DNA from 4 places in the Streptomyces sp. NPDC088746 genome. Region 2 is predicted to be linked to each of the others. Evidence: riboswitches for the same ligand, from Rfam matches in the RefSeq annotation. Region 2 holds a riboswitch; each other region holds the start of a gene.
What was found. A riboswitch is a leader RNA that binds a small molecule or an ion and turns the genes downstream of it on or off. The one in region 2 is predicted to bind cyclic di-AMP.
Positions count from the first base shown of each region.

Region 1: another riboswitch for cyclic di-AMP. It lies ahead of ACIP63_RS30095 (transglycosylase family protein); the one in region 2 lies ahead of ACIP63_RS34280 (M23 family metallopeptidase).
Region 3: another riboswitch for cyclic di-AMP. It lies ahead of ACIP63_RS26050 (transglycosylase SLT domain-containing protein); the one in region 2 lies ahead of ACIP63_RS34280 (M23 family metallopeptidase).
Region 4: another riboswitch for cyclic di-AMP. It lies ahead of ACIP63_RS10070 (NlpC/P60 family protein); the one in region 2 lies ahead of ACIP63_RS34280 (M23 family metallopeptidase).

Region 1 is NZ_JBIVLA010000008.1:99,821-107,051, reverse strand. Features, by position in the region: gene ACIP63_RS30100 (transglycosylase family protein) at 35-1,039, shown strand; cyclic di-AMP (ydaO/yuaA leader) riboswitch at 1,330-1,501, shown strand; gene ACIP63_RS30095 (transglycosylase family protein) at 1,502-2,194, shown strand; gene eno (phosphopyruvate hydratase) at 2,527-3,813, shown strand; gene ACIP63_RS30085 (septum formation initiator family protein) at 3,908-4,378, shown strand; gene ACIP63_RS30080 (DUF501 domain-containing protein) at 4,449-4,994, shown strand; gene ACIP63_RS30075 (exopolyphosphatase) at 5,029-5,970, shown strand; gene ACIP63_RS30070 (NAD(P)/FAD-dependent oxidoreductase) at 6,419-7,231, shown strand, end outside.
Region 2 is NZ_JBIVLA010000010.1:278,456-285,686, forward strand. Features, by position in the region: tRNA gene ACIP63_RS34265 (tRNA-Met) at 31-104, shown strand; gene ACIP63_RS34270 (MerR family transcriptional regulator) at 218-964, shown strand; gene ACIP63_RS34275 (PP2C family protein-serine/threonine phosphatase) at 1,098-2,255, shown strand; cyclic di-AMP (ydaO/yuaA leader) riboswitch at 2,489-2,641, shown strand; gene ACIP63_RS34280 (M23 family metallopeptidase) at 2,653-3,693, shown strand; gene ACIP63_RS34285 (aldo/keto reductase) at 3,967-4,911, shown strand; gene ACIP63_RS34290 (PrsW family intramembrane metalloprotease) at 4,934-6,382, opposite strand; gene trmB (tRNA (guanosine(46)-N7)-methyltransferase TrmB) at 6,453-7,231, opposite strand, start outside.
Region 3 is NZ_JBIVLA010000006.1:201,961-209,191, reverse strand. Features, by position in the region: gene ACIP63_RS26060 (SIS domain-containing protein) at 1-609, shown strand, start outside; gene ACIP63_RS26055 (hypothetical protein) at 678-1,289, opposite strand; gene ACIP63_RS26050 (transglycosylase SLT domain-containing protein) at 1,517-2,386, opposite strand; cyclic di-AMP (ydaO/yuaA leader) riboswitch at 2,391-2,576, opposite strand; gene ACIP63_RS26045 (hypothetical protein) at 2,934-3,164, shown strand; gene ACIP63_RS26040 (helix-turn-helix transcriptional regulator) at 3,313-3,708, shown strand; gene ACIP63_RS26035 (flavodoxin family protein) at 3,807-4,259, opposite strand; gene ACIP63_RS26030 (heavy metal translocating P-type ATPase) at 4,334-6,607, opposite strand; gene ACIP63_RS26025 (hypothetical protein) at 6,795-7,231, shown strand, end outside.
Region 4 is NZ_JBIVLA010000002.1:557,987-565,217, forward strand. Features, by position in the region: gene ACIP63_RS10060 (NlpC/P60 family protein) at 1-556, opposite strand, end outside; gene ACIP63_RS10065 (hypothetical protein) at 911-1,264, shown strand; gene ACIP63_RS10070 (NlpC/P60 family protein) at 1,326-2,489, opposite strand; cyclic di-AMP (ydaO/yuaA leader) riboswitch at 2,488-2,650, opposite strand; gene pcrA (DNA helicase PcrA) at 2,907-5,345, shown strand; gene ACIP63_RS10080 (M23 family metallopeptidase) at 5,393-7,048, opposite strand.

The DNA of each region.
Region 1 (7,231 bases), on a different contig from region 2:
CCCGTCACACGTCAGTCACACGGAAGGCAATCCCATGGGCTCCGCGACCGGCAGACACCGTCGCCCTCGTCAGGCACCCGCCATCGTCGTCGCCGCAGGCGTCACCGGATCGGCCATCGCCATCCCGCTGCTCAGCGCGGGCGGCGCGCAGGCCGCTGACGCGTCGACCTGGGACCGGGTCGCCGAGTGCGAGAGCGGTGGCATGTGGAGTGCCGACCTCGGCAACGGCTACTACGGCGGCCTGCAGCTCTCGGAGGACACCTGGTCGGCCTACGGTGGCACGGCGTACGCGCCGCGCGCCGACCTCGCCAGCCGCTCGCAGCAGATTGCGGTCGCGGAGAAGATCCTGGACGACAAGGGGCCGCAGGCGTGGGCCAGCTGCTCGGTGATCTCCGGGCTCTCCCTGGACGCGGGCCTGCCCGGCGTCGACCCGGGCAGCGAGGAGTCCGCCGAGCCCTCCGCCGAGCCCTCCGCCGAGCCCTCGGATTCGGCGACGCCGTCCGGGACGCCTTCCTCCGACGCGACCGACCCTGCGGACAGTTCGGACGAGGCCGCCGGCTCGGACGACTCCGACGCGACGGGCGAGGCGGGCCAGGGCGCGTCCGACGGTAAGACGGACGAGGGCGACGACGCCGGCTCGACGCCGTCCGCCACTCCGTCCCCCGAGGCCTCCGGGACGTCCGGCGCCCCGAAGGGCGACACGGCGACGGACGACACGGCGAACGGCGGCAAGCACCGCGGGACGCCGGCCCCCGAGGCGAGCGCCCGGCCGGGCCAGGACGACGGGCGCGAGTCCGGCCGCCACGCCTCGCGCGGTGAGTCCGGCGCGCGTCAGGGCGCGGAGGGGACGTACACCGTCCGCGAGGGCGACAACCTCTGGGCGATCGCCGACGCGCAGGAGCTTCCCGGCGGCTGGACCGCGCTCTACGCGGCCAACAAGGACGAGCTGGGCTCCGACCCGGACCTGATCCTTCCCGGCCAGACCCTGGACCTCGGGGCGGACGCGCGGGGTAGCCGGGCGGAGACCGCCGCCAACTGATCAAAAACGTGAAAACACCCCGAAAGCGGGGGCAGTTCAGAGGCCTATGTCCACTTATGCGTAAGTGAGACATGGGTCTCTTTGCGTCAACTGGTGCGCCCGGTCCGTCCGCTCCGTCCATATTGGCTCCGACCTGCGAAAACGATCCTCCGCATCCAGCCGTTACGGGCTGATTGGCCGTTATGTCCATCTTTGAATGTGGGGGTTGCGTGTGTTTACGGTCGGAGCCGCTCGCACCGCGGGCACCTTCGACCGTCACGCCGAATCCTGCCGTCGGCCGAAGGGAACCGACGCGTAAAGCGCCGTAGGCAGGAGCGGGGGACCCAGGTAAGCGCCGGACCCGGCCGTCGGAAGACGGGCGGAGACACGGCTAGGGGTGAAGTCGTCCGAGAGTGAGGGCGACCGGGCAACTCACAGGCCCGAACCCGACAGCTCACCTCGTAGGCGTCGGTGAGGAGAACCATGCTGCTTTCCAGCAAGGGCAAGCACCGCCGCCCGTCCAAGGCCGTCCGTGTCGCGACCCTGGCCGGTGTCACCGGTGCCGCGGTCGTCGTACCGCTGATGGGCGCGACCGGCGCCTCCGCCGCCTCCGTCGAGACCTGGGACGCTGTCGCCCAGTGCGAGTCGGGTGGCAACTGGTCCATCAATACCGGCAACGGCTACTACGGCGGCCTGCAGTTCTCGCAGTCCAGCTGGGCGGCCGCCGGCGGCACCCAGTACGCCTCCCGCGCCGACCTGGCCACCAAGGACCAGCAGATAGCCGCCGCCGAGAAGCTCCTCGACCTTCAGGGCCCGGGCGCCTGGGCCTGCGCCGGCGCCGGCGGTCTGACGAACGACGGTGTGGACCCGGGTGTCGACACCGGCTCCGGCAAGAACGGCGACACGGCACCGCAGGCCGCGCCGGAGCGCAAGGCCGAGCAGCCCACCACGCGCAGCGAGAAGCGCGCGGCCCCCGAGAAGACCGTCACCACCCCCACCGGCGAGAAGGTCGAGAAGGGTGACGGCGAGTACAAGGTGAAGTCCGGCGACACCCTCAGCAAGATCGCCGACGCGAAGAAGGTCAAGGGCGGCTGGCAGAAGCTGTTCAAGCTGAACGACGACATCGTCGACAAGGCCGACCTGATCTTCCCGGGACAGCAGCTCCACCTGAAGTAGTCGGAACCCGGAACAGTCGGTAGTGACCCGGGGTCTTCCTCCTGCCCCGGAGCCCGGCCCGGCGCGCAGACCCCCCGCGCGCCGGGCCGGGGCCGTGTCCGGGCCCCCTGGCGGGGTGCGGACGGGGGCTCGCCGTAGGCGTGAGTGTTCAACTGTTGTGGTTACTCGTCAGTAGAATTCTGGAGCTTTGCCCGGAATGCAGGCCCTTGGGTCCTTTTTCGTCCCAGGGGACGGGCGGACGGCCGACGGAGCGCGCCGAGCCGGTTAGGCTCGTGGCGCAAGGCCACAGTGACCCTGCACAACCAGTGTCAGATCCCAGAAGGAGATGCCTCGTGCCGTCCATCGACGTCGTCGTAGCCAGGGAAATCCTCGACTCCCGGGGCAACCCCACGGTCGAGGTCGAGGTTGGCCTCGACGACGGCAGCACGGGACGTGCTGCTGTTCCGTCCGGCGCCTCCACCGGTGCGTTCGAGGCCATTGAGCTTCGCGACGGTGACCCCAACCGCTACCAGGGCAAGGGCGTCGAGAAGGCCGTCCTCGCCGTGATCGAGCAGATCGGCCCGGAGCTCGTCGGTTACGACGCCACCGAGCAGCGCCTCATCGACCAGGCGATGTTCGACCTGGACGCGACCGAGAACAAGGGCTCCCTCGGCGCCAACGCCATCCTCGGTGTCTCGCTGGCCGTGGCGCACGCCGCGTCCGAGGCCTCCGACCTCCCGCTGTTCCGCTACCTCGGCGGCCCGAACGCGCACCTGCTGCCCGTTCCGATGATGAACATCCTGAACGGCGGCTCGCACGCCGACTCCAACGTGGACATCCAGGAGTTCATGATCGCGCCGATCGGCGCCGAGTCCTTCTCCGAGGCCCTCCGCTGGGGTGCGGAGATCTACCACACGCTGAAGAAGGTCCTGAAGACCAAGGGCCTGTCCACCGGTCTCGGTGACGAGGGCGGCTTCGCCCCCAACCTGGAGTCCAACCGCGCCGCCCTCGACCTCATCCTCGAGGCCGTCAAGGAGGCCGGTTACGTCCCGGGCCGCGACATCGCGCTCGCGCTCGACGTCGCCGCGTCCGAGTTCTACAAGGACGGCGTCTACGAGTTCGAGGGCAAGTCCCGCTCGGCCGCCGAGATGACCGAGTACTACGAGGAGCTCGTCTCCGCGTACCCGCTGGTCTCCATCGAGGACCCGCTGTACGAGGACGACTGGGCGGGCTGGAAGGTCATCACCGACAAGCTCGGCTCGAAGGTGCAGATCGTGGGCGACGACCTGTTCGTCACCAACCCCGAGCGCCTCGCCCGCGGCATCGAGGAGGGCTCGGCCAACGCCCTGCTCGTCAAGGTCAACCAGATCGGTTCGCTGACCGAGACCCTGGACGCCGTCGAGCTGGCCCAGCGCAACGGCTTCAAGTGCATGATGTCCCACCGCTCCGGTGAGACCGAGGACGTCACCATCGCCGACCTCGCCGTCGCGGTGAACTGCGGCCAGATCAAGACCGGTGCCCCGGCCCGCTCGGACCGCGTCGCCAAGTACAACCAGCTGCTGCGCATCGAGGAGATCCTCGACGACGCCGCGGTGTACGCCGGTCGTTCGGCGTTCCCGCGGTTCCGCTTCGAGGGCTGACAGCCCGAGTCCGGAGCACCAGCCTCCGACCGTCCCCGCATCCGGTCCCGTACCGTGTGCGGGGACGGACGTGCGTAACGGGGAGGCGTGAGACATGGCCGGGAAGGACCGCGACCGGTTCTCCACCGCGACCAGGCTGCGGCTGCTCGGTGAGCAGACGGCGGCCCGCGTCTACCGGTCCCAGAACCGCCGCCAGGCCCGCCGTTCACGGCTCACCGGGCGGGCCGCGTTCCTGGCGCTGATCGTCTGCTCCCTGGTGGTCGCCCTCGCGTATCCCATGCGGCAGTACATCTCCCAGCGCGACCAGATCGCCGATCAGGAGAGGCTCTCGCGGGAGGCGCACGAGCGGACCGAGGAGCTGCGTGACGAGAAGGCGCGGCTCAAGGACGACGCGTACATCCGCCGTCTCGCGCGCCAGCACCTCCACTACGTGCTGCCCGGCGAGACCGGTTATACGGTGGTCGACCCGGACGCGGCCGAGGTGCGCCGGGGGGAGCCGGGGGCGACGGGGCGGCCCTGGCACTCGAACCTCTGGGACGGCGTCGACAGCGCGGACCGCGAATGACCTCGCGTACGCACCGAGCCGGCTCCCCGCACCACTTCATACAGTCCGACCGATGACATTCAAGGCAGGCATGGACACGCCCCCTCCGCAGACCGAATCCACCACGCCCACCGCCGCGGACATCGCCGCGTTCGAGCTCCAGCTCGGCCGGCCGCCGCGCGGGCTGCGTGCCATCGCGCACCGCTGCCCCTGCGGCAACCCGGACGTGGTCGAGACGCAGCCCCGTCTGGAGGACGGCACGCCGTTCCCGACGACGTATTACCTGACCTGTCCGCGTGCCGCCTCGGCGATCGGCACGCTGGAGGCCAACGGGGTCATGAAGGAGATGACCGAGCGGCTCACCACGGATCCGGAGCTGGCCGCCGCCTACCGTGCCGCGCACGAGGACTACATCGCGCGCCGTGACGCCATCGAGGTCCTGGAGGGCTTCCCGAGCGCGGGCGGCATGCCGGACCGGGTGAAGTGCCTGCACGTCCTGGTCGGCCACTCGCTGGCGGCCGGCCCCGGGGTCAACCCGCTGGGTGACGAGGCGATCGCGATGCTGCCGGAGTGGTGGGCGAAGGGGCCGTGCGTCACGCCGTGCGGCTCCGACGACGCCGGGCCCGGCGCTTCCTGATCCGCCGCCGTACACGTACAACCACAGGAGCCCCATGACCCGCGTTGCCGCCATCGACTGCGGTACCAACTCCATCCGCCTGCTCGTCGCGGACGTGGACCCCGCCACCGGAGCGTTCGCCGAGATCGACCGCCGGATGCGGATCGTCCGGCTCGGCCAGGGCGTCGACCGGACGGGCCGGCTGGCCCCCGAGGCGCTGGAGCGCACCTTCGACGCGTGCCGCGAGTACGCGGAGGCGGTCAAGGAGCTCGGCGCCGAGCGGATCCGGTTCGTCGCCACGTCCGCCTCCCGCGACGCGGAGAACAGCGACACGTTCGTCCGCGGCGTCCTGGACATCCTGGGGGTCGAGCCGGAGGTCGTCACGGGGGACGAGGAGGCGCAGCTCTCGTTCGACGGCGCCACCAAGGAGCTGGTGGGCAGCGATCACCTGGAGAAGCCCTACCTCGTGGTGGACATCGGCGGCGGCTCCACCGAGTTCGTGGTCGGGGACGACCGCGTCCGTGCGGCCCGGTCCGTGGACATCGGCTGCGTACGCATGACCGAGCGTCATCTGGTCCTGGACGGGGCCGTGGTGGACCCGCCCACGCCCGACCGGATCGCCGCGATCCGCGCGGACGTCGGGGCAGCCTTGGATCTGGCGGAGGAGAGCGTGCCGATCTCCTCGGCGGCGACGCTCGTGGGCCTCGCCGGGACGGTCACGACCGTCGCCGCCATGGCGCTCGGGCTCGAGGAGTACGACTCCGAGGCGATCCACCACTCCCGCGTGTCCCTCGCGCAGGTCCGGGAGATCACCGCGCGGCTGCTCGCCTCGACGCACGAGGAGCGGGCCGCGATCCCCGCGATGCACCCGGGCCGGGTCGATGTGATCGCCTCGGGGGCGCTCGTCCTGCTCGCGGTGATGGAGCGGACCGGTGCGCGGGAGGTCGTCGTCAGCGAGCACGACATCCTCGACGGGATCGCCTGGTCGGCGGCCTGATCACAGCGGGGGCGCGGGGGTGGTGAGGCGGCGCTCAAACGCTTCCCGGCCTGCACCTTTGAGCTTGTGGAGCCCCCTCCGGACCCGTTCGGAGGGGGCTTTCGTGAGGCGCCCCGACGAAGTTCGTGAACTTCTTCACAAGGAATTCGGCCCTACCGGCCGAAGTTCTGCTCCTGAAGGGCGGTGCGGGCCGCCCGGAGGCCCGCGCGAGTGTGCTGCGGGAGCGTTTCGAGGGTGTGGCGTCGGCGTGTCCCCGGCGGTTGGTTCGACTTGCCGGAGGGCTCAAGGGCCAGCTCACAAGTGGTGAACAACGTTCGCCGGAACGTCGTGGTTCCCCGTCCGCACCATGACCTGGGTCACGTGGGCGGCGAAGTGTAGCAGAGGGTGGCGCATACCTTGTGAAGGGGCTCACGAGCATGCCCCCCGAGGGGGGTGGATACTCGATGGCATGAGCACCACGGAGCGTCCCAGGATCCTCGTTGTAGGCGGTGGGTACGTAGGCCTGTACGCAGCTCGTCGCATTCTGAAGAAGATGCGGTATGGAGAGGCGACCGTCACGGTCGTCGACCCGCGCTCGTACATGACGTACCAGCCCTTCCTCCCCGAAGCTGCTGCCGGCAGCATCTCGCCTCGGCATGTCGTCGTCCCGCTGCGACGCGTGCTGCCCAAGGCAGAGGTTCTCACCGGCCGTGTCACGACCATCGATCAGGACCGCAAGGTCGCCACGGTCGCGCCGCTCGTCGGCGAGGCCTACGAGCTGCCCTTCGACTACCTGGTCATCGCGATGGGCGCGGTCTCCCGCACCTTCCCGATCCCCGGCCTCGCCGAGCAGGGCATCGGCATGAAGGGCATCGAGGAGTCCATCGGTCTGCGCAACCACGTCCTCGAGCAGCTGGACAAGGCCGACTCGACGACCGATGAGGACGTCCGCCGCAAGGCGCTGACGTTCGTCTTCGTGGGCGGCGGCTTCGCCGGCGCGGAGACCATCGGCGAGGTCGAGGACATGGCGCGCGACGCGGCGAAGTACTACACGAGCGTGAAGCGCGAGGACATGCGCTTCATCCTGGTCGACGCCGCCGACAAGATCCTTCCCGAGGTCGGCCCGAAGCTGGGCGCGTACGGCAAGGAGCACCTGGAGAGCCGCGGTGTCGAGGTCTACCTCTCGACCTCCATGGACTCCTGCGTCGACGGTCACGTGGTGCTGAAGAACGGCCTCGAGGTCGACTCCAGCACGATCGTGTGGACGGCCGGCGTGAAGCCG
Region 2 (7,231 bases):
CCGGATGGCGTAGAGTTGCAATCACAACGGCGCGGGGTGGAGCAGCTCGGTAGCTCGCTGGGCTCATAACCCAGAGGTCGCAGGTTCAAATCCTGTCCCCGCTACTGAAGACAGAGGCCCGGATCCTTTCGAGGATCCGGGCCTCTGTCGTATGCCGGCACCCGGCCGTCCCTGCGGGGCTTGACCTTGACGCTGCGTAAAGATCTAGCGTTCCGGCATGGAGTGGTCCATCCAGGAAATCGCCCGACGGGCCGGCACCACGAGCCGGACGCTCCGGCACTACGGCGACATCGGTCTCCTCGTGCCGAGCCGCACGGGTGCCAACGGCTACCGCTATTACGACCAGGAGGCCCTGGTCCGGCTCCAGCGCGTTCTGCTCCTGCGGGAGCTGGGGCTCCCGCTGCCCGCGATCAAGGACGTGCTGGAAGGGCAGCGGGACACCTCGGCGGCGCTCCGGGCCCATCTGCGCCTGCTGGAACAGGAGCGCGAGCGCATCGGGCGGCAGATCGCCTCGGTGCGGACCACTCTCCGCAGGACCGAGGAAGGGGAGGAACTCATGGCCGAGGAAGTGCTCGACGGCTTCGACCACACGGCGTACGAGCAGGAGGTCACCGAGCGTTGGGGCGAGGAGGCGTACGAGCGGAGCGGCCGGTGGTGGCGCGGGCTGAGCGAGGACGGGCGCGCCCGCTTCCAGGACGCGCACGATGCCATCGCCCGGGACTACGGGGCGGCCAGGGCGGCCGGCCTGGAGGCCGGCAGCGACGAGGTGCAGGACATCGCGCGTCGGCACTGCGCGTGGCTGTCGGTGACCATGGAGGTCACGCGCGCGTATGTCACAGGCATCGGGGAGATGTACGTCGCCGATCCCCGGTTCGGGAGGAACTACGATCGCCACGGGGACGGAACCGCCGTCTTCGTACGGGACGCACTGACGATCTACGCGCAGCACCGGCTACCCGGCTGACCACCGGCGGGCGGGGGCTCCGGGCGCTCCTCCCTTCGGCCGATGAAGAGTCGCCGTTCGGCGCGGCTCCGGCCAGCCTGGGTGGGGCGCGGTACCGTCCGCACCCGTGGGTGGAGCGGGCAGGAGCGCACAGGTGGGGAAGCGGGACGGACGGCGGGGGACCGCACCTGGGAACTCCCGTTCCCGGATTTTCGTGCGCGCGCTGCCGGCTCTGATGATCGGTGCCGGCGTCGTTCTCGACCTCGCGACGCCGACCGTGGTCTCCGCTGTTCCGCTCTTCGCCGCGGCGCCGCTGATCGCCGCACCCTTCTTCTCGCTGGCCAGCACCGTCCGTGTCGGGGCGGCCGCGATCCTCGTGGTGCTGGCCATCCGGATCTCGGACGGCGAGCTCGGCAGAGTCGTGCCGGTCACCGACCTGCTCACCCTGGTCACGGTCTCCGCGCTCTCCCTCGTCATCAACCGCGTGGTGCGCCGCAGGAACGAACAGCTGGCCTCGGCGAGGGTCATCGCGGAGACCGCGATGCGCGCGGTGCTCCCGACGCCCGATGACCGCATCGGCGGGCTGCAGGTCGCGGCGCGGTACGAGGCGGCCCAGGCGGACGAGTTCGTCGGCGGCGACCTGTTCGCGGTCGCGGACACGCCGTACGGGGTGCGCCTGGTCCTCGGGGACGTACGGGGCAAGGGGCTGGACGCCGTGGCCGCGGTGGCCGTCGTGATCGGTGCGTTCCGGGAGGCCGCCGAGCAGGAGATGTCGCTGGAGGGGGTCGTGCAGCGGCTGGAGCGGGCGCTGGCCCGTGAGGGCTCGCGGCGGGGCGGGCTCGACTCCATGGAGGGGTTCGTCACCGCTGTGGTCGCGGAGATCCCGTCCGGGTCGGACGTCCTGCGGGTCGTCAACCGCGGGCACCCCGAGCCGCTCGTCCTGCACGCGGACGGGACGCTCGACGTGCTGGCGCCGACGGCGCCCGCGCTGCCGCTCGGGATGGGGCTGGACGCGTGGCCGGACCGGTCGGACGAGTGGACACTGCCGGCCGGGTCGATGTTCCTGACGTTCACCGACGGGCTCTCGGAGGCGCGGGACGCGAAGGGCGTCTTCTACGATCCGGCGGCCCGGCTGCGCGGCCGGCTCTTCCCGGGGCCCGAGGAGCTTCTGTCCGCGCTCACCGACGACGTACGGCTGCACACCGGCGGCCGGTCGACGGACGACCTCGCGCTCCTCGCGGTCGGCCGTCCTGCGCGGGGTCAGCAGGAGCGGCGGACGACGGTGAAGATCGTGGGGCGGGACCGTGAATGACCGGTCGCGACCGTCGGTAGTCGAAGGACCTCGCTCCGCATAACATTTGACGTACCGTCAGAAACTGGCGGCCGGATGAGGGGCGCTCAACTCGCCCGTTTGCGCCCGTTTGACACCTTAAAGTCCAGGCCGCAGCCATGACTGATCTACGGGAACAGCTTGGAATCGGACCCGGGTGTCTATTAACGTTCGATAACGCAGCGCGGTTGTACCCGCCGTCGCAAGAGACGGCACCGTGCGCAGCGCCGAATTCCGCAAGGGAACCGGGGAACCACCTACATGGGGTGAATCGGACACCTGTGTCTCGCGAGAGGCGAAGGGGTCCGTAGGAGACCTTCCTGCTCCGAACCCGTCAGCTAACCCGGTAGGCGAGAAGGAAGGAAAGGAGTGCGCCCACGTGGCGTCCAATCAGCCTGCCCCCGAGGCCCCGTCATCCTTCAGGGCCGACAGCCTCGGTCACGAGGACAGGACTTGGGAGGAATGGAACCCCACCGAGGAGTCCATCCGTCCCGTACGCGGCCGGCACCGCGTGGCCAAGCAGCGCGGTCTCGCCCGTAGCTCCACCGTCCTCGGCGTCGGCGTCATCGCGGCCGTCGGAGCGGGTGGCATGGCCACCGCCCAGAGCAAGCCGCCGGTCTCCATTTCTCTTCCCGATTCCATCGCGGACAATCTCCCTGACGCCAAGTCCCTTCCCGGCGTGGGTGCGTTCATGTCCGGCGACACCGACGCGGACCACGAGACGGTCGCCGCGTCCGCCCCGCTGACGAGCGCGGGCATCACCGCCGCCGAGGCCGAGCAGGGCACCACCGACGCGGGTGAGGCGCTCCGCGCGCGCATCCTCCAGCAGGCCGAGCAGCAGCAGGCCGGAGCCGAGGCCGAGGCCAAGGCGGCGGAGGAGCAGGCGGCGGCCGAGGCGGCCGCGGCCGAGGCGGCGAAGCAGCAGAGCGAGGCGGAGGCGAAGGCCGCCGCGAAGAAGAAGGCGGCCGAAGAGGCGGCGAAGAAGAAGGCCGAGGCCGAGCGCCTCGCCAAGCTCGCCGCCAGCTACGCCGTTCCGACCTCCTCGTACACCATCACCTCGACCTACGGGCAGTCCGGTTCTATGTGGTCGTCCGGCCACCACACCGGCCTGGACTTCGCGGCTCCTACCGGCACGCCGGTCAAGGCCGTGCACAGCGGCACCGTGAAGTCGGCCGGCTGGTCCGGCTCGTACGGCTACCGCACGGTCCTGGAGCTCGATGACGGCACGGAGATCTGGTACTGCCACCAGTCCTCGATGGACGTCACCGCCGGACAGAAGGTCACCACGGGCGAGACCATCGGCCGCGTCGGCGCCACCGGCAACGTGACCGGACCGCACCTCCACCTGGAGGTCCACACCCCGGACGGCACCGGCATCGACCCGATGGGCTGGCTGAGCAGCAAGGGTCTCTCGATCTGATCCCGCTCGCAGACCGGCTCCTCCCGCTCGGAGACCGGCTTTTCCCGATCGGACCGGCTGACCGGTCCCGCTGACCGGTTTCGCTGACCGGTTTCGTTCGGTCACCGGCCGATCCTGGTCGGGCCGGCTGACCGACCCCGTTCGGACGCCGGCGCCGCACGCGGCGCACCGGAACCCCGACGGCCCTGACGCACCACCCCCCGACGTCAGGGCCGTCGGTCTGTCCGGGCCCTAAACGGAATAGTCGCCTCAGTCGGATCGTTGTCGCCGGGTATGACTTCTCTGCGCCCGCTCGGTTCCTCGAGCCTCCAGGTCTTCCCCCTCGCCCTCGGCGGCAACGTCTTCGGCTGGACGGCCGACGAGGACCGCACCTTCGCCGTTCTCGACGCGTACGTGGCGGCCGGAGGCAACTTCATCGACACCGCCGACTCCTACTCCGCCTGGGTCCCGGGCAACGAGGGCGGTGAGTCGGAGACCCTCATCGGCAAGTGGCTGGCGGCCCGCTCCCGCCGCGACGATGTCGTCATCGCCACGAAGGTCGGCGCCCATCCCGCGTACAAGGGCCTCTCGCCCACCACGATCAAGGCGGCGGCCGAGGCGTCCCTGCGCCGGCTCGGCACCGACCACATCGACCTCTACTACACGCACTTCGACGACGAGAGCGTCCCCGTCGAGGAGATCATCACCGCGCTCGACCAGCTGGTGAAGGCGGGCACGGTCCGGGAGATCGCCGCCTCCAACATCAGCCCCGAGCGGCTCCAGGCCTCCCTGGACTTCTCCGAGCGCGAGGGCCTCGCCCGCTACGTCGCGCTGCAGCCGCACTACAACCTCGTCTCGCGCGACACCTACGAGGGCGCGCTCCAGGACACGGCGGCCGCTTCCGGTCTCGCCGCCGTCCCGTACTTCGCGCTCGCCGCGGGTTTCCTCACCGGCAAGTACCGGGCGGGCGCCTCGGTCGAGAGCGCGCGGGCCGAGGGTGCGGCCAAGCACCTGGAGACCGAGCGCGGGCGCAAGGTGCTCGCGGCGCTCGACAGGATCGCCCAGGAGCACGGTGCGGAGATCGCCACCGTGGCCCTCGCCTGGCTGGCCTCGCGGCCGACCGTGACCGCGCCCATCGCCTCCGCGCGTACGGTCGAGCAGCTGCCGGCGCTGGTGGCGGTGGCGGAACTCCGGCTGACCGACCGGGAGCTGGCGGAGCTGACCGAGGCGTCCGCCTAGGACGGACCGGCGGGGCGCCCGCCTAGGACGGACCGGCGGGGCGCCCGCCGTCCTCCAGGTACGGGTTGTGGCCGCCGTAGTGCCGGTGCGGTGCGGGGAGGTGCTGCGGCGGGCCGCCGTACGGGAACTGACGGGGGAACGGCGGCGGGGCCTGCGGGCGGAAGGTGCGTAGCCGCCCCGTCGCGTGGGCCGCGTACGTCAGAGCCGGCGCCGCGGTCTCCCGGCGCTGCCACAGATGGTGCAGCAACTCCTGCTCGCGGAGGGCGAAGTCGGGGCCCGCGCCGTCATGGCGTGCCCTCCGGCGCAGCATGGCCAGGGACGTGGCGAACGACTCGTACTCCGCGACGGCGCGGGCCGCGGCCCTGCCCCGGGCGCGGTCCGGGTGGCTGTTCCAGTGCCTGGCCATGTCGCGGGCCATGCCCCGCGCCCGCATCGAGGCCAGTGCGAGCGGCTCGGCGGGGGTCAGCCAGCCGGCCGCCGCGTACACCGGCAGCTCGGTGGAGAGCGTGCGCAGCTCCCGCTGGCGTGACCAGACCGCCAGCCAGGTCACCAGCCCGAAGCACGGCACCATGAACGCGCCGTACACCGCGTAGAAGCCGTACGGCCCGAAGGCCGACGAGCCGTTCCACAGGGCGTGCATGCCCATGGCGAGGGTGAGCCCGAGCAGGGGCAGGACGACCCGGCGCACCCGGTGGCGCGAGCCGCCGAGCGCCGCGATGCCGAAGCCGATGCCGGAGAGCACGGTGAACAAGGGGTGCGCGAACGGCGACATGACCACGCGGACGAAGAACGTCCCCGCCGTCACCGAGGCGAAGCCCGTGGTCCCCATCTGCTGGTCCTCGCCGAAGGCGTTGCCCAGGTAGAGGATGTTCTCGGTGAAGGCGAAGCCGGTCGCGGTGAACCCGGCGACCACGATGCCGTCGACGATCCCGCCGAACTGCCGTCTGCGGAAGAGGAAGATCAGCAGGACCGCGATGGCCTTCGCGCTCTCCTCGACGACCGGGGCGACGACCGTGGCCCCGAGGGTGTCGGCGCCCGCCGGGTCCGCGGTGGCCGTCGCTATCCACCGGGTCGCGAAGGAGTTGGCGATGATCGCCACGAGGGCGGCGGCGCACGCGCCCCAGGAGAACGCGAACAGCAGGTTCCGCCAGGGGCCCGGCTCGACCCGGTCGAGCCAGCGGAACGCCGCCATCAGCAGCGGCACGGGCAGCACGGCCAGCCCCAGCCCCACCAGGAAGCCCTCGGTGCCCGTCTGCCGGCGCACCAGGGCCAGGATCACCAGACCGCAGAGCGCGAGCACCGTGATCAGCGCACCGGCGCGGAACGCCTTGCTGCGCCAGACCATGCCGACGCGGCGGGGCCGGTAACGCCACTGGCCTCGCTCCGGGACGGCGCCCAGGAACTCGTCGAGCTTCTGCTCCTCGAGAACCGGGACGTCCGGCTGCTGGTGCTGCACGGACCCCTGGTACACCCGACGACCCTAACGAGGGTCACTGACACCTGGCCATGCCGCCGTGGCCGAGAGGGCGGTGCGTGGCTGATCAGCGACGGGTGAACAGCACGTCGTGCACGACGTGGCCCTTGTCCAGGCCCTGGCCCTCGAAGCGGGTCAGCGGCCGGAACGCGGGCCGCGGCGCGTAGCCGCCGTCTGCCTGGGTGTTCTCGAACAGGGGGTGGGCCGTCAGGACTTCCAGCATCTGCTCCGCGTACGGCTCCCAGTCCGTCGCGCAGTGGACGAGCGCGCCCGGCTTCAGCCGTCGCGCCACCAGGTCGAGGAACTCCGGCTGGATCAGCCGCCTCTTGTGGTGCCGCTTCTTGGGCCACGGATCGGGGAAATACACCCGGAGCCCGTCCAGAGCGGCAGGCTCCAGCATCTCGCGGAGCAGGATGATCGCGTCGCCGTTGGCGACACGGACGTTGGACACCCCGGCCCGGTCCGCGAGACCCAGCAGGTTGCCCTGGCCGGGGGTGTGGACGTCGACGGCCAGGATCCCGGTGCCGGGGTCGTCGGCCGCCATCTGCGCCGTCGCCTCGCCCATGCCGAAGCCGATCTCCAGGACCACCGGGAGGCCGTCGAACAGCGTGGGGAGGTCGAGGACGCCCTTGCCGTCGATGTCCAGGCCCCACTTGGGCCACAGCCGCTGGAGGGCGTCCTCCTGGCCGGCGGTCACCCGGCTGCGGCGGGGCTGGAAGCTGCGGATCCGGCGCTCGTGGTGCGAGCCCGCCGGGTCGGCGGCCGGGCCGCCGGGGAAGCGGGGCTCCTGGCGCAGCCTGCGCTGTCGCTCGAAGGAGGCGGCGCGCCGCTCCGCGGCGTCCGCGT
Region 3 (7,231 bases), on a different contig from region 2:
CTGACGCGCCTGCGGGGCGCCACCCGGACCGTCGCCGTCACCGCGGACCCGCGGACCCCGGTGATGGCCGCGGCCGACGATGTGGTGGTCCTCGACTTCGCCGACGAACGGTCCGTGGTCCAGACGAGGTTCGCGACGACCGCGCTGACGCTGTTCCGCGCCCATCTCGGGCTGCACACCGAGGACGTCGTACGGGACGCGGAGACCGCGCTGGCGGAGCCGCTGCCCGAAGGGCTCCTGGAATGCTCCCAGTTCAGCTTCCTGGGGCAGGGGTGGACGGTGGGGATCGCCAACGAGGCGGCGCTCAAGATGAAGGAGGCGTCCCTGTCCTGGACGGAGTCGTATCCGGCGATGGAGTACCGCCACGGCCCCATCAGCATCGCCACGGCCGGGACGGCGACCTGGATGTTCGGCGCCGCTCCGGAGGGGCTGCGGGAGCAGGTGCAGGCGACCGGGGCCCGCTGGGTGGAGAGCGGACTGGACCCGCTGGCCGACCTGGTCCGGGTCCAGCGGCTGGCGATCGCCCGCGCGGCGGCCCGCGGCCTCGACCCCGACCTTCCGCGCCACCTGACCCGGTCGGTGGTGCTCGGCACGGCTCCGGGAGCCTGACGGTTCCACGGCATGGCTGAGCACCGGGCCGGACGACCGGCCCGGTGCTCAGCCATGCCCCGAAGAGGTCAGGCCTCTTCGAAGTAGGCGTCCAGCGCCTCGTCGAGCTCCGCCGTCCACCCCTTGAGGTCGCCCCGCGATCCGGCCTCGACCTCGGCGTTGAACCACCGGCGGCTCGACAGGTGGACCGTCACGGTGAACCGGCGCCCGAAGCGGCCGGTCCTGACCTCCACCGCGCCGATCTCGGCCCAGTCGAACTCCGCCTCCTGGTCGTCGAGGCGGAAGCGGACGCCGTCCGCGTCCACCCTGATGGATCCGCGCCGGTCGCTGACCTCGAAGACGGGGCCGTCCTCGTCGGCGCCACTCCCGCCGGCGGGCACGGCCTCGGCCTCCGGGTCCGTCCCGTCGGCCGGAGCCTCGTCGTCGCCCCCGGCCGTGCCGTCCACGGCGGAGTCCTCGGGGGCGGCCGCGGATCCGTCCACGGCCCCCTCGGGGAGCGCGTCCGCGGTCCCGGTCTCCCGGGTCTCCTCGGCCTCCTCGGGCTTCTGGGGCGCCGCCTTCTCCGCCTCCGCCTCCGCCTCCGTCCGCGCGGGGGCAGGGGCCGTCAGGCCGGGGATGTACGCCGGGTCTGTCCCCGCGGCGAACTCGGGCTTCGTGTTCGAATCTATGCGCTGCTCCACGGCGGGCAGTATGGACGACGAACCTGTACGAGACCAGTCACCCGTGCCCCGCCCGGCCTGTCGGCCACGCCTCGACGGCCGTGACGCCGACGACGCGGGGCCTCCGGACCCGATCGGGCGCCGGAAAACGGACGACGGGTGGTGCGGGTTCCGCCGAACCCGCACCACCCGTCACTTCCGTCCCTCTGTCACACGCCCGTGCGTCAGTGGTCCCGCCTCGGCGAGGCTCAGTAGGCCCCGAAGACGTTGTCGATGGAGCCGTACCTGTCCGCGGCGTAGTTGCACGCGGCCGTGATGTTGGCGACCGGGTCGTAGCTGTCCATCGACGTACCGGGCACGTGGTAGGCCTGGAAGGTCGGGTCGATGACCTGCAGCAGGCCCTTGGACGGGACGCCGTTGATCGCGTTGATGTCCCAGTTGTTGATGGCCTGGGGGTCGCCCGCGGACTCACGGATGATGTTCCGGTGGATGCCCTCGTAGCTGCCGGGGATGCCGTGCTCGGCCATGACGGCGAGCGACTCCTTGATCCAGCCGTCGAGGTCGTTCGTGTACGACACCGGCTCGGCCGCCGGAGCGGCCTCGGCGGCGGCGGGTGCGCCTTCCGCGGCGGTGGGGGTGCTCGTGCGCTCGGAGCGGTCGGCGCGGTCGGCGCTCTCCGCGGCACGGTCGGACGAGGCGGAGGCCTTGGATTCGGCCTTGTCACCCTTGTCGGCCGACTTGTTCTCGACCTTGCCGCCGATGGTCAGCTTCAGACCGGGGTGAATCAGGTCGGGGTTTCCGCCGACAACCTTCTCGTTGTCCTCGTACAGGGCCTTCCAGCCACCGTTCACGGAATGCTCGCGTGCGATCTTTGCAAGGGTGTCACCCAAGATCACGGAATAGGTGGTGGACTTGGACTGCTGCGCGGCAATTCCCTTGCCGGACGCGGCAGTCGAGGTCGCAGCCTTTTCCACGGCGGCCGGCTGGGCCGGGGCCGCGAAGGCGCCGGTCGCACCGATCACAGGGAGGGCCAGGGCGGCTCCGCCCGTGCTCACGGCGATGATGCCGCGGGTGAGCGAACTGGTCCTGAAACGACGGTGCTTACCGTTTTCGGGCATGCTGAATTCCTCTCCGTCGCCTGCGAAGTGAGCTGTCGGGTTCGGGCTGGAGATGCCCGGCCGCATGTGAATGCGACTTCACCCCGAGCCGCTCCGGAAACCGGATCGGCGCTTACTTGGGTCCCCCGCTCCTGCCGTACGAGAAGTGGTCGGGTAACCGGACGGCGGCAGGATTCGGCGTTCCGCCCGGAGTGATGGTGACCGTAGGCGAGAAATAGGGAAAGGAACAAGCCTGGCGCGATGATCACAATTCATTCGCAAGATCAATTCTCGGGAATTCATGTAATCCACCCCACATCGCGTCTCCCATTTCTCTTGGCGCAGAAGGGAACCGACTGCCGTACCCCCGCGTCCGGGATCCATGAAGTGACCCTGGTCACGGAGTCCGATTCGGGTGTTTTGCGCCCGCGCGAAGGCCTCAGGTCACACGAAATGGCCTTTTATGGATTACAGGATTAATTCCAAAAAACCACCTCAAACCGGGCATACGACTCACAGCTGAGGCCCAGGCGCATACCGAGGGCGCCCGCGTGGAACCGATCCGCCTATGACTGAAAGCCCTCTCGCCTCGGCGCCCCGGATCACCGTCCTGCCCGTCCAGCCCGGGGATCCCCCCTTCCGGATCGTGGAGATCGACGGAGAGGTGATCGGGAGCGCGACGGCGATGACCGATGTGCTGATCGCCGCCGCGGCAGCCGGCATTCCGGTCCACGACCTCGACGACCCGGCCGTCATCCGCTGGGTGGGCGGCGGCAAGCTCACGTGGAGACCGCGCTGAGCGGGGCGGGTGAAGGGCGCTTTCGGCGGATCAGGCGCCCGGCGAAGGCTCACCGGTTCCCCACGAACCCGCGGGGCATTGCGCATATGCAAGATGCTTCATATTAAAACCTTGCATATGCTAGCTAGTGAGCAATATCGTGCAGCACATGCAGACCTACACCATCGGGCAGGCGGCACGTCTTCTCGGCGTGAGCCCGGACACCGCCCGCCGCTGGGCGGACGCCGGCCGGGTAGCGACCCATCGCGACGAGGGCGGGCGCCGCCTCATCGACGGCCGTGATCTGGCCGCGTTCTCGATCGAGGTCGGCCAGGCCTCCCCCGGCGAGGAGGAGGTCCCCTACACCTCGGCGCGCAACGCCTTCCCCGGCATCGTCACCGCGGTGAAGCTGGGCGACGTAGCGGCACAGGTCGAGATCCAGGCCGGCCCGCACCGCCTCGTCTCGCTGCTGACCCGGGAAGCCGTGGAGGAACTGGGACTCGAGGTCGGCATGCAGGCCACGGCCCGTGTGAAGTCGACCAGCGTGCACATCGACCGCACCTGACGCGGCATCTGCCGTCCGGGAGCTGCCGCCCGGGAGTGACGCCATGCCCCGTAGGTGTCGGTCCGGGCGGTGTGAGGGCGACCGTAGCCGGGAGTCCGTCAGTCCATCAGTCCGGCGGCGAGGGTCGCCCCCAGTTCCCAGCACGCTTCCGTGTCGGCCTTGCCCGGCTCACCGGTGACGGTCACGGCGTCGGCCGCACGCCGCCATCCGAGGCCCGTGGTGATCGTCTCGATGCCCCGTACGGCGCCGGTGACGTCGTTGCCGCCGTGCACGTAGTAGCCGAAGGGCCGGCCCTTCGTCCCGTCCAGGCACGGGTAATAGACCTGGTCGAAGAAGTGTTTCAGGGCGCCGGACATGTACCCGAGGTTCGCCGGGGTGCCGAGGAGGTAGCCGTCGGCCGCGAGCACATCGGAGGCCGTGGCGGAGAGGGCCGCCCGTCGCACGACCCGAACGCCTTCGATGTCCTCCGTCGTCGCGCCGGAGAGCACTGCCTCGAAAAGCGCCTGGCAGTTGGGCGACGGAGTGTGATGCACGATCAGCAGAGTGGCCACGCCCCGAACCTACCCGCTCACCGATTCCCGCGCCCCTGTCGAGGGACGCGGGTCCGCGGGGCGCGGACGCCCTTTCAGCCTGCGGCGCGGAAGCCGCGCAGCCGGAGGCTGTTGCCGACGACGAAGACCGACGAGAACGCCATGGCCGCACCCGCGATCATGGGGTTGAGCAGGCCGGCGGCCGCGAGCGGGAGGGCCGCCACGTTGTAGGCGAAGGCCCAGAACAGGTTCGAGCGGATCGTGCCCAGCGTCCTGCGGGAGAGCCGGATCGCGTCGGCGGCCACCCGCAGGTCCCCGCGTACGAGAGTCAGGTCGCCGGCCTCGATGGCGGCGTCCGTGCCCGTCCCCATGGACAGGCCCAGGTCCGCCTGGGCGAGCGCGGCCGCGTCGTTGACCCCGTCGCCGACCATGGCGACGCTGCGTCCTTCCGCCTGGAGCCTCTTGACGACCTCGACCTTGTCCTGCGGCATCACCTCGGCGATGACCTCGTCGATGCCGACCTCGGCCGCGACGGCTGCGGCGACCGCCTTGTTGTCACCGGTCAGCAGGACGGGGGTGAGCCCGAGGCCGCGCAGCCGCCGGACCGCTTCGGCGCTGGTCTCCTTGACGGCGTCGGCGACCTCCAGGACCGCACGCGCCTCGCCGTCCCAGGCCACCGCGATCACGGTCCGCCCGTCCTGCTCGGCCAGGTCCTTGGCCTTCCTGAGCTCTTCGGGGAGCTCGATCGACCAGTCGGCCAGCAGCTTCTCCCGGCCGACGAGGACCGCGTGACCCTCGACGACGCCCTGCACGCCGAGGCCGGGGACGTTGGTGAAGCCCTCGGGTGTGGGCAGCGTGCCCACGGTCCCGGCGGCGCCCTCGGCGACGGCCCGGGCGATCGGGTGTTCGGAGGAGTGCTCCAGTGCGCCCCCGAGGCGCAGCACTTCGGCCTCGTCCGTGGAGGCGGCCGCGTGGACCTTCAGCAGCGTCATGCGGCCCGTGGTGACGGTGCCCGTCTTGTCGAGCAGGATCGTGTCGGCCCTGCGGGTGTTCTCCAGGACCTCCGGTCCCTTGATCAGGATGCCGAGCTGCGCCCCGCGGCCGGTGCCGACGAGCAGGGCGGTGGGCGTGGCCAGGCCCAGTGCGCAGGGGCAGGCGATGATCAGTACGGAGACGGCGGCCGTGAAGGCCGCGGTGAGTCCGGCGCCCGAGCCCAGCCAGAAGCCGAGCGTGGCGAGCGCCAGCCCGATGACGACCGGCACGAAGACCGCGGAGATCCTGTCGGCGAGGCGCTGCGCGGAGGCCTTGCCGCTCTGGGCCTCTTCCACGAGCGTGGCCATCCGGGCCAGCTGGGTGTCGGCGCCGACCCTGGTGGCCTCGACGACCAGACGGCCGCCGGCGTTGAGCGTCGCCCCGGTGACGGAGTCACCGGTGGAGACCTCGACGGGCACCGACTCGCCCGTCAGCATCGAGACGTCGACCGCGGAGGAGCCCTCGACGACGGTCCCGTCCGTGGCGATCTTCTCGCCGGGGCGGACCAGGAAGCGGTCCCCCACGTGCAGACCGGCCGTGGGCAGGGTGATCTCACGGCCCTCGCGCAGCACGGTGACCTCCTTGGCGCCCAGCTCCATGAGCGCCTTGAGGGCGGCGCCCGCCTTCCGCTTCGAGCGGGCCTCGAAATACCGGCCGGCCAGGATGAAGGCCGTGACGCCGGCGGCGGCCTCCAGATAGATGTTCCCCGCTCCGTCGCCGCGGCTGATCGTGAATTCGAATGGATGCGTCATGCCCGGCATCCCGGCGGTGCCGAAGAAGAGCGCCCACAGCGACCAGAGGAACGCCGCCGACGTGCCGACCGAGATCAGGGTGTCCATGGTGGCCGCACCGTGACGGGCGTTGGTCCAGGCCGCGCGGTGGAAGGGCCAGGCCGCGTAGGTGACGACCGGGGCGGCCAGTGTGAGGGAGAGCCACTGCCAATACTCGAACTGGAGGGCCGGGATCATGGCCATCGCGACGACCGGCGCGGCGAGCAGCACCGCGGTGACGAGCCGCTGGCGCAAGGACCTCAGCTCGCCGTCGGCGCGCTCGTCCTCGCCCCGGCCGGCGCCGGGCCCGCCGGAGTCTCCGGGCTCGGGGAGGGGTGGGGCCGGGCGCTGGGCGGTGTAGCCGGTGGCCTCGACCGTGGCGATCAGGTCGTCGACCGAGATGTCCCCGGCGAAGGCGACTCTGGCCTTCTCCGTGGCGTAGTTGACCGTGGCCTCGACCCCCTCCATGCGGTTGAGCTTCTTCTCGATCCGCGCGGCGCACGAGGCGCAGGTCATGCCGCCGATGGCCAGTTCGACCCGGTCGGCGCCGGTAGTGGCTGAAGTCATTTACTGCTCCTCGTCCGAACGGGACCCAGTATACCCCTCATGGGTATCTCCCTCACGGCCAGGTATACCCCCCACCCGTATGCTTGGCAAGTCCCCGCCCCAGCCCTTGCGTATACCCCCCATGGGTATACGGTGGGAGTCGTCGGACCGTCGCGAGCCCTCCACGCAGAAGGCAACAGGAGCAGTCATGAATCCCGCCGCGAAGATCACCGCGTTCACCGCCGCTCTGGCCGCGTCATTCGGCGCCGCGTACGGCATCGGAACCGTCACGGATCCGGAGGCCGGCACCACCGAGCCCTCCAGCCACACGGAAAGTGCGGCGCCGCACTCCGAGGGCAGCCGCACCGGCCCTCCGGCCGGGGGTCTCCAGATCTCCGAGGGCGGCTACACGCTCGACCTCAGGACCCCACGTGTGCAGGCGGACCGCCGGAGCGAGCTGCGCTTCGCCGTTCTCGACCGGTCAGGCAGGCCGGTCACCGACTTCCAGCGTGAGCACGACAAGGAGATGCACCTGATCCTCGCCTCCCGCGATCTGGCGACCTACCGCCACCTGCACCCCACGCGGGCGGCCGACGGCACGTGGAGCACCCCCGTGGAGCTGCCCGAGGCCGGCGACTACCGGGT
Region 4 (7,231 bases), on a different contig from region 2:
TCTTCAGGTCGGCCCGGCGTGAGGCGAGGACCTCCAGCTCGTCCTGGGCCCGGGCGCGCAGCTGGGCGATTTCGCCGACCTGCCGTCGTACGCCCTGGAGCGCACCGGCCTGACGGTCGCCCGCCCGGTCCTCGTAGGAGGCGCGCTCCAGATACTCGTCCGGGTCGGAGGAGAGGGCCAGCCGGACGGCGGGGTCGATGCCGGCGCTGCGGTACTGCGCGGTGGCGAACGAGCCGAGGGCGTCGCGCGCGGCGTTGAGACGCTCGGTCCGGCGGGCGGCCTCGTCCCGGAGGGCTTCGAGGGACTTCTCGGAGGCCTCCGCCTCCTCCTTCGCGCCGTTGTACTTCTCCGTGGCCACCTCGGCGTCGTGGTAGAGCCGGTCGACCTTGGCCTCGACCTGGGCCGGGGTGAGCTGGGGGTCGGCCTGGGCGGCGCCTTCGAGGGCGGTCGCGGTCGCGGCCCCGGCGAGGGCGAGGGTGGCTGCTGTGCGGGCAGCAGGTCCGGTGAACAGACGCTGCTTGGGCTTGCGGTGAGCGGCTTCTCGATGGGCGGCCACGGGGGTGGTGCGTCCTTCCGTTCGACTGCCCGTCGGTGGGTGCCGCGGGCCCGCCGGGGTCCGGCGGCGGGTCACCACAGGGGGGAGTGGCCCGCCGCCGGATTCCTGGCGGGGCGACCGGGGCCGCCCGGTACGGGGGCGGTGGTGCAGAGCCGGTCACCTGGGAGGGACGGTAAACCCGGCGCACAGGGAAGAGGTGTAATGACAGCTATTGCCCTCATATGCTGTTTCGTTTCCGTCGGTTGACCGGAAAAATCAACCGGAGTCCGGCAATCCGCTCAGGATCCGGGGGAACTCATCAGTAAGTCGTACCTGGCCGAAGAGTGGTGATATCGCCGCGGTTAGGCTGCCGCCATGGACGTACTCATCAATGTCTTCGTGGCCCTGCACATCATCGGTATCGCCTCCCTGCTGGGCGGCTTCCTGACCCAGATGAAGGCCATGGGGACAGGCACGGCGCGCTTCGTCCCGGCCATGCTGCACGGCGCGCTCACCATGCTCGTCACGGGTGTCGCCCTGGTCGGGCTCAACCAGGCCGACGACCAGAGCGTGAACAACGTCAAGATCGGCGTCAAGCTGCTGGTCCTGATCGTGGTCCTGGCGCTCGTCTATGTGAAGCGGGACGAGGAGAAGGTCGGCAAGGGCGCGTTCGCCGCCGTCGGCGGGCTGACGGTCGCCAACATCTTCATCGCCACGCTCTGGACCTGAGCGCGCACGGGCGGGCCCGGGACTCTGCCCCGGGCCCGCCCGCCGGTGGTGCTCCCGCGCGTCACGCGGGGCGCACGCTGCCGTAGATCGGCATGTAGTAGATCGACTCCTCGCGGACGTTCGCACCCGGCTTCGGCGCGTGGATCATCATGCCGTCGCCCTTGTAGATGCCGACGTGGCTGATGTCGTCGTAGAAGAAGACCAGGTCCCCCGGCCGCAGATCCGCCGTGGCCACCCGGGTGCCGACCTCGACCTGGTCCCAGGTGGTGCGGGGCAGATCGACCCCCGCCTCCTTCCAGGCCGCCTGGGTGAGCCCGGAGCAGTCGTACGAGGACGGGCCCGTCGCCCCCCAGACGTACGGCTTGCCGATCTGGGCGCGTGCGAAGGCCAGGACCTTCTCGGCCTTCGAGGCGTAGCCGCTGTCGGAGCCCGTGCCGCCGGTCTCCGTGCCGGTGCCGGTGCCGGTGCCGCTGCCCGAGCCGGCCTCCTCCTTCGCGGCCTGCTCGGCCTTCTCCTTCTCGGCCTGCTGCCGGGCCAGCTCCTCGGCCTTGCGCTTGGCCTCGGCCTCCTTCTTGCGCTCCAGCTCCGCGAGCCGCGCCTTCTCCTCGGCCGTCAGCTTCGACAGCAGCGAGCGGGCCTCGGTGAGCTTCGTCTGCACCTGCTGCTTGCTGGTACGCAGGGTGGCCTGCGACTCGGTGAGCGTCTCCAGGCTCTTCGTCGCCTCGACGCGCTTGGCCGCCGCCTCCTTCTGCTGCGTACGGAAGTCGGCGACCGCCTTCTGCTGCTGGCTGGTCATCCGGGCCATCAGCTGGTCCTGGTCGAAGTACGACTGCGGGTCGTCCGCGAGGAAGAACGTCGCGGTCGGAGCGATCGAGCCGCTGCGGTACTGCGCGGTGGCGTAGTTGCCCAGCTCCCGGCGCGTCTCGTTGAGCTTGTCGGCCCGCTTCGCCGCGGCCTCCAGCAGCGCGTCGACCTTGGAGCGCTGCTCGGCCGACGCGCTCTTCGCCTTGTTGTACTGCTGCGTCGCGGTGCCGGCCTGCCGGTAGAGGGCGTCGACCTTCTTCTGCACTTCCTCGATGCTGGGCTTGGGCTCGGCGGGGGCGGCCGTCGCGCTCTGGGTGGAGAGCAGGGTGACGGAGGCGAGCGCCGCGGTCGTGAGACCGACGGCGGGGGTGGTGGTGCGCACCCGGGTGCGCGGCTTGCGATGCGACGGCAAGGCCGGCATCTCCTTCCGTGGGACCGCCTACCGGGTTAGCTGTCGGGTTCGGGCGGAACGGAAGGCTGCCCTACGGTCCGGTGGAGACGGGCCGATTCACCCCGGTGATGCGTGTGGGTCCCCGGTTCCGGACACCCTTCGGGGGAGTACGGATTCGGCGGGGGCGCCCGTGCGGCGCGGTTCGCCTCAAGGGGGTACGGGGCACCCGTCGGAGCACGCTAGCCAACCCGTGGTGTCCCTGTGAAGGTTGATGTTCGATATGCCCGATACATTTTCGTGACCTTTTCCGGGCGGTGGCCCCCGGGCCGGGAAACCGCCCCGGAATCTTACGTTCCGTGGACGGACGATCTCGTTGCGCACACGGTCCGGGCCCTTGTCGCCGATGCGGCCCGGGTTGTCGGTGCGGCGCCCTAGACTCGTTAGGCGATGAGCAGCCTCTTTGACGACAGTTTCCTGACCGGCCTCCAGCAAGCGGAGGACGGCCCCCCGCCGCCCCCTGAGGAGCACGCGCCCGAAGGGGTGCCGGAGGGCCTCTTCGAGGACGTCTTCGACGCGCCTCCGCCGCCGCGCGACGCCTACTACCGCGACGGCGCCCCGCGCCCCGTCATCGACTCCGCCGCGCTGCTCGAAGGGCTGAACACCGAGCAGCGCGCCGCCGTCGTGCACGCCGGGGCCCCGCTGCTCATCGTCGCCGGGGCCGGCTCGGGCAAGACCAGGGTGCTCACCCACCGGATCGCCCACCTTCTGGCCGAGCGCGGTGTGCACCCGGGGCAGATCCTCGCGATCACCTTCACCAACAAGGCCGCCGGCGAGATGAAGGAGCGCGTCGAGGACCTCGTCGGCCCGCGCGCCAACGCCATGTGGGTCATGACGTTCCACAGCGCCTGTGTGAGGATCCTGCGCCGCGAGTCGAAGCGCCTGGGCTTCACCTCGTCGTTCTCGATCTACGACGCCGCCGACTCCAAGCGGCTGATGGCGCTGGTCTGCCGCGATCTGGACCTCGACCCGAAGCGCTACCCGCCGAAGTCGTTCACGGCGAAGGTGTCGAACCTGAAGAACGAGCTCATCGACGAGGAGACGTTCGCGGGGCAGGCGGCCGACGGCTTCGAGAAGACGCTGGCCCAGGCCTACGCGCTCTACCAGGCGCGGCTCCGCGAGGCCAACGCCCTGGACTTCGACGACATCATCATGACGGCGGTGCACCTGCTCCAGGCGTTCCCCGACGTCGCCGAGCACTACCGCCGCCGCTTCCGGCACGTCCTCGTCGACGAGTACCAGGACACCAACCACGCGCAGTACACCCTGGTGCGCGAGCTGGTGGGCCCGGCCGGCGAGGACGACGCCCCGGGTGAGCTGTGCGTCGTCGGTGACGCGGACCAGTCGATCTACGCCTTCCGCGGCGCGACCATCCGCAACATCCTCCAGTTCGAGGAGGACTATCCGGACGCGACCACGATCATGCTGGAGCAGAACTACCGCTCCACGCAGACGATCCTCTCCGCGGCCAACGCCGTCATCGAGCGCAACGAGAGCCGCCGCCCCAAGAACCTCTGGACGAACGCCGGCGCCGGCACCAGGATCGCGGGCTACGTCGCGGACACCGAGCACGACGAGGCGCAGTTCGTCGCCGACGAGATCGACCGGCTGACGGACTCCGGGGACGCGAAGGCGGGCGACGTCGCCGTCTTCTACCGCACGAACGCCCAGTCCCGTGTCTTCGAAGAGATCTTCATCCGCGTCGGACTGCCCTACAAGGTCGTCGGCGGAGTGCGCTTCTACGAGCGCAAGGAGGTCAGGGACGTCCTGGCCTACCTCCGGGTGCTGTCCAACCCCGAGGACACCGTCCCGCTGCGCCGCATCCTCAACGTGCCCAAGCGGGGCATCGGCGACCGGGCCGAGGCGATGATCGACGCCCTGTCGATGCGCGAGAAGATCTCCTTCCCGCAGGCGCTGCGCCGGGTGGACGAGGCGTACGGCATGGCGGCCCGGTCGGCGAACGCCGTGAAGCGGTTCAACACGCTGATGGAGGAGCTCCGCACGATCGTGGAGTCCGGCGCGGGCCCGGCGGTCGTGGTGGAGGCCGTCATGGAGCGGACCGGCTATCTCGCCGAGCTCCAGGCGTCCACCGACCCACAGGACGAGACCCGTATCGAAAACCTCCAGGAGCTCGCCTCCGTCGCCCTCGAATTCGAGCAGGAGCGGGCGGAGGAGGAGGGTGCGGGCACCCTCGCCGAGTTCCTGGAGAAGGTCGCACTCGTCGCCGACGCCGACCAGATCCCCGACGAGGACGAGGACGGCTCCGGTGTCGTCACGCTGATGACGCTGCACACCGCGAAGGGCCTCGAATTCCCCGTGGTGTTCCTGACGGGCATGGAGGACGGCGTCTTCCCGCACATGCGCGCGCTGGGACAGGTCAAGGAGCTGGAGGAGGAGCGCCGGCTCGCCTACGTGGGCATCACGCGCGCCCGTGAGCGCCTGTATCTGACCCGGGCGTCGATGCGGAGTGCGTGGGGGCAGCCCTCGTACAACCCGCCGTCGCGGTTCCTGGAGGAGATCCCGGACCAGCACCTGGAGTGGAAGCGCAAGGGCCCGATGGCGGCTCCGGCGGGGCCGACGTCCGGCATCACGTCGTCGCTGTCCTCGTCGCGCTCGAAGTCCGGGCCGTCGGGGTTCGCGACCCGGCGCACCTCCGAGAAGCCGGTGGTCACGCTGGTGGCCGGGGACCGGGTCACGCACGACCAGTTCGGCCTGGGCACGGTGACAGCGGTCGAAGGATTCGGCGACCAGGCGAAGGCGACGGTCGACTTCGGCGACGAGCGGCCCAAGAAGCTGCTGCTGCGCTACGCGCCGGTCGAGAAGCTCTGACCCGGGCCGGCCGTCACACGGGGGCAGCCCTCATGTGACGGCCGGACTCAGTTCGGGTTGATGCCGTGGCTGCGGAGCCAGGGCATGGGGTCGATCGCGGAGCCGCCACCGGGCCGTACCTCGAAGTGCAGGTGCGGGCCGGTGGAGTTGCCGGAGTTCCCCGAGTAGGCGATGACGTCGCCCGCCTTGACGGAGCCGGAGCGGATCTTCGTGGTGCTGAGGTGGCAGTACCACGTCTCGGTGCCGTCGGCCGCGGTGACGATGGCCATGTTCCCGTAGGCGCTGTTCCACTGGGTGCGGACCGTGCCGTCGGTCGCCGCCATGACGGGCGTGCCGTAGGAGACGGGGAAGTCGATGCCCGTGTGGACGGACATCCAGTTCACACCGGCCTGGCCGTAGGTGGCGCTGAGGCCGTGCTGCTTCACCGGCAGCACGAACTTGGGACGCGCGGCCTCGATGCGCGCGGCCTCCGCCGCGCGCCTCTTCTTCTCGGCGGCCTGACGCTCCTTCAGGTCGATGCGCTCCTGGGTGCGGCTGGCGCGGTCGGCGAAGTTCTCGGCGTCGGCGCTGAGGTTGGCGAGCTGGGTGTCCAGCTTGTTGTTGGCCACGGCCGGCTTGACCGTGTCGGCGGCCGCCATGGACGCGGTCTCGTCCTTCGTCTCCTCGCCTCCGCTCACCGAGGCCGCGGCGATGCCGGCGACGCTCATGACGCAGGCGGAGGGCACGGCGACGGTGAGGAGCGCGGAGCGCTTCGCGGGGGTGCGGCGCCGGCCCCGGCCGCCGCGCGGGGCGGCGGAACGGCCCCCGGGGCGGGCGGACGCGGCCGTGGACGCGGAACCGGCGGTCACGTCGACGACGTCCGACAGGGGCTCGTGCTCACCGCGGGCTTCGAGCGCCTCGGCGTACGGGTCGGTGTGCGCGAATCCGTCCTCGGCGTACGGGTCGGTCTGTGCGATCCCGTCCTCGGTGGTACCGGCGTGGACGTGGGAGCCGGGGGAGTCGTGCGTCTCCCGGGCGTCGTGGACGTCGTCGGCGTCGTGGGCGCCGACGCCGTCGTGGGAGGCGAACTCGGCGGTCTCGTACGGGTCGTAGGACGCCGACTGGTGTTCGTACGTGGGATACGACGTCTGTTCGGGTGCGTACGCGGCGTCCTCGGGCGTGGCGCCGGTGTTCCAGGCGGTGGCGTCGAAGGTGCCGGTGTCGGGCGTCGCGTAGCTCTCGTAACCCGCGGTCTCGAAGGCGGGCACGCTGTACGTGCCGGTCGCGTAGGCCGTGGTGTCGAACGTCGCGGTGGGGAAGGCGCCTGTGTCGCCCGCCGCCCACTGGCCGGCCTGGCCGGTGTGGTCCCAGCCCGTGGTGTCCCACTGGCCTGTCGCGTCGGGGGCGGGGGCCTGGGCCGGGATTCCGGCCTCGGGCATCCAGGTGGCCGTCGTGTCGTAGCCCTGGGGCGCCTGCGGGGGGTGGGCCTGGGCGTCATAGGCGTCGTACGAGGCCTGTTGATGCGCTCCGGTGTCCCACTGGCCGCTGTCGTGACCGCCGCCGTAACCGCTGTCGTACGCCGGGGCGTAGCCGCCGCCGTACGTCGTCCCGTGGCTGGTGTCGTGCTGACCCGGCAGGGTTCCGAAGAGCGGGTCGGTGTCGAAGCTGCCGGTGGACTGGCTGTCGTATCCGGCATACCCGGCGTGGGGGTGCTGGTCGTTCACCAACTTCTCTCTCGCCTCGGCAGCAGAACCTGTTCCGGGGTCCGGTGGGGGGATCCCAGGGTGAGCAGTGGCCGCGACTGTACCCGGCGGTAGGTGAGGACGACAATCTTCGGAGGCTTTCAGCCCCTCAGGAAACGGGCAATCGGCCGCCTTTCGGTGGACCGGAGAGGCAGCCTTGGCTCT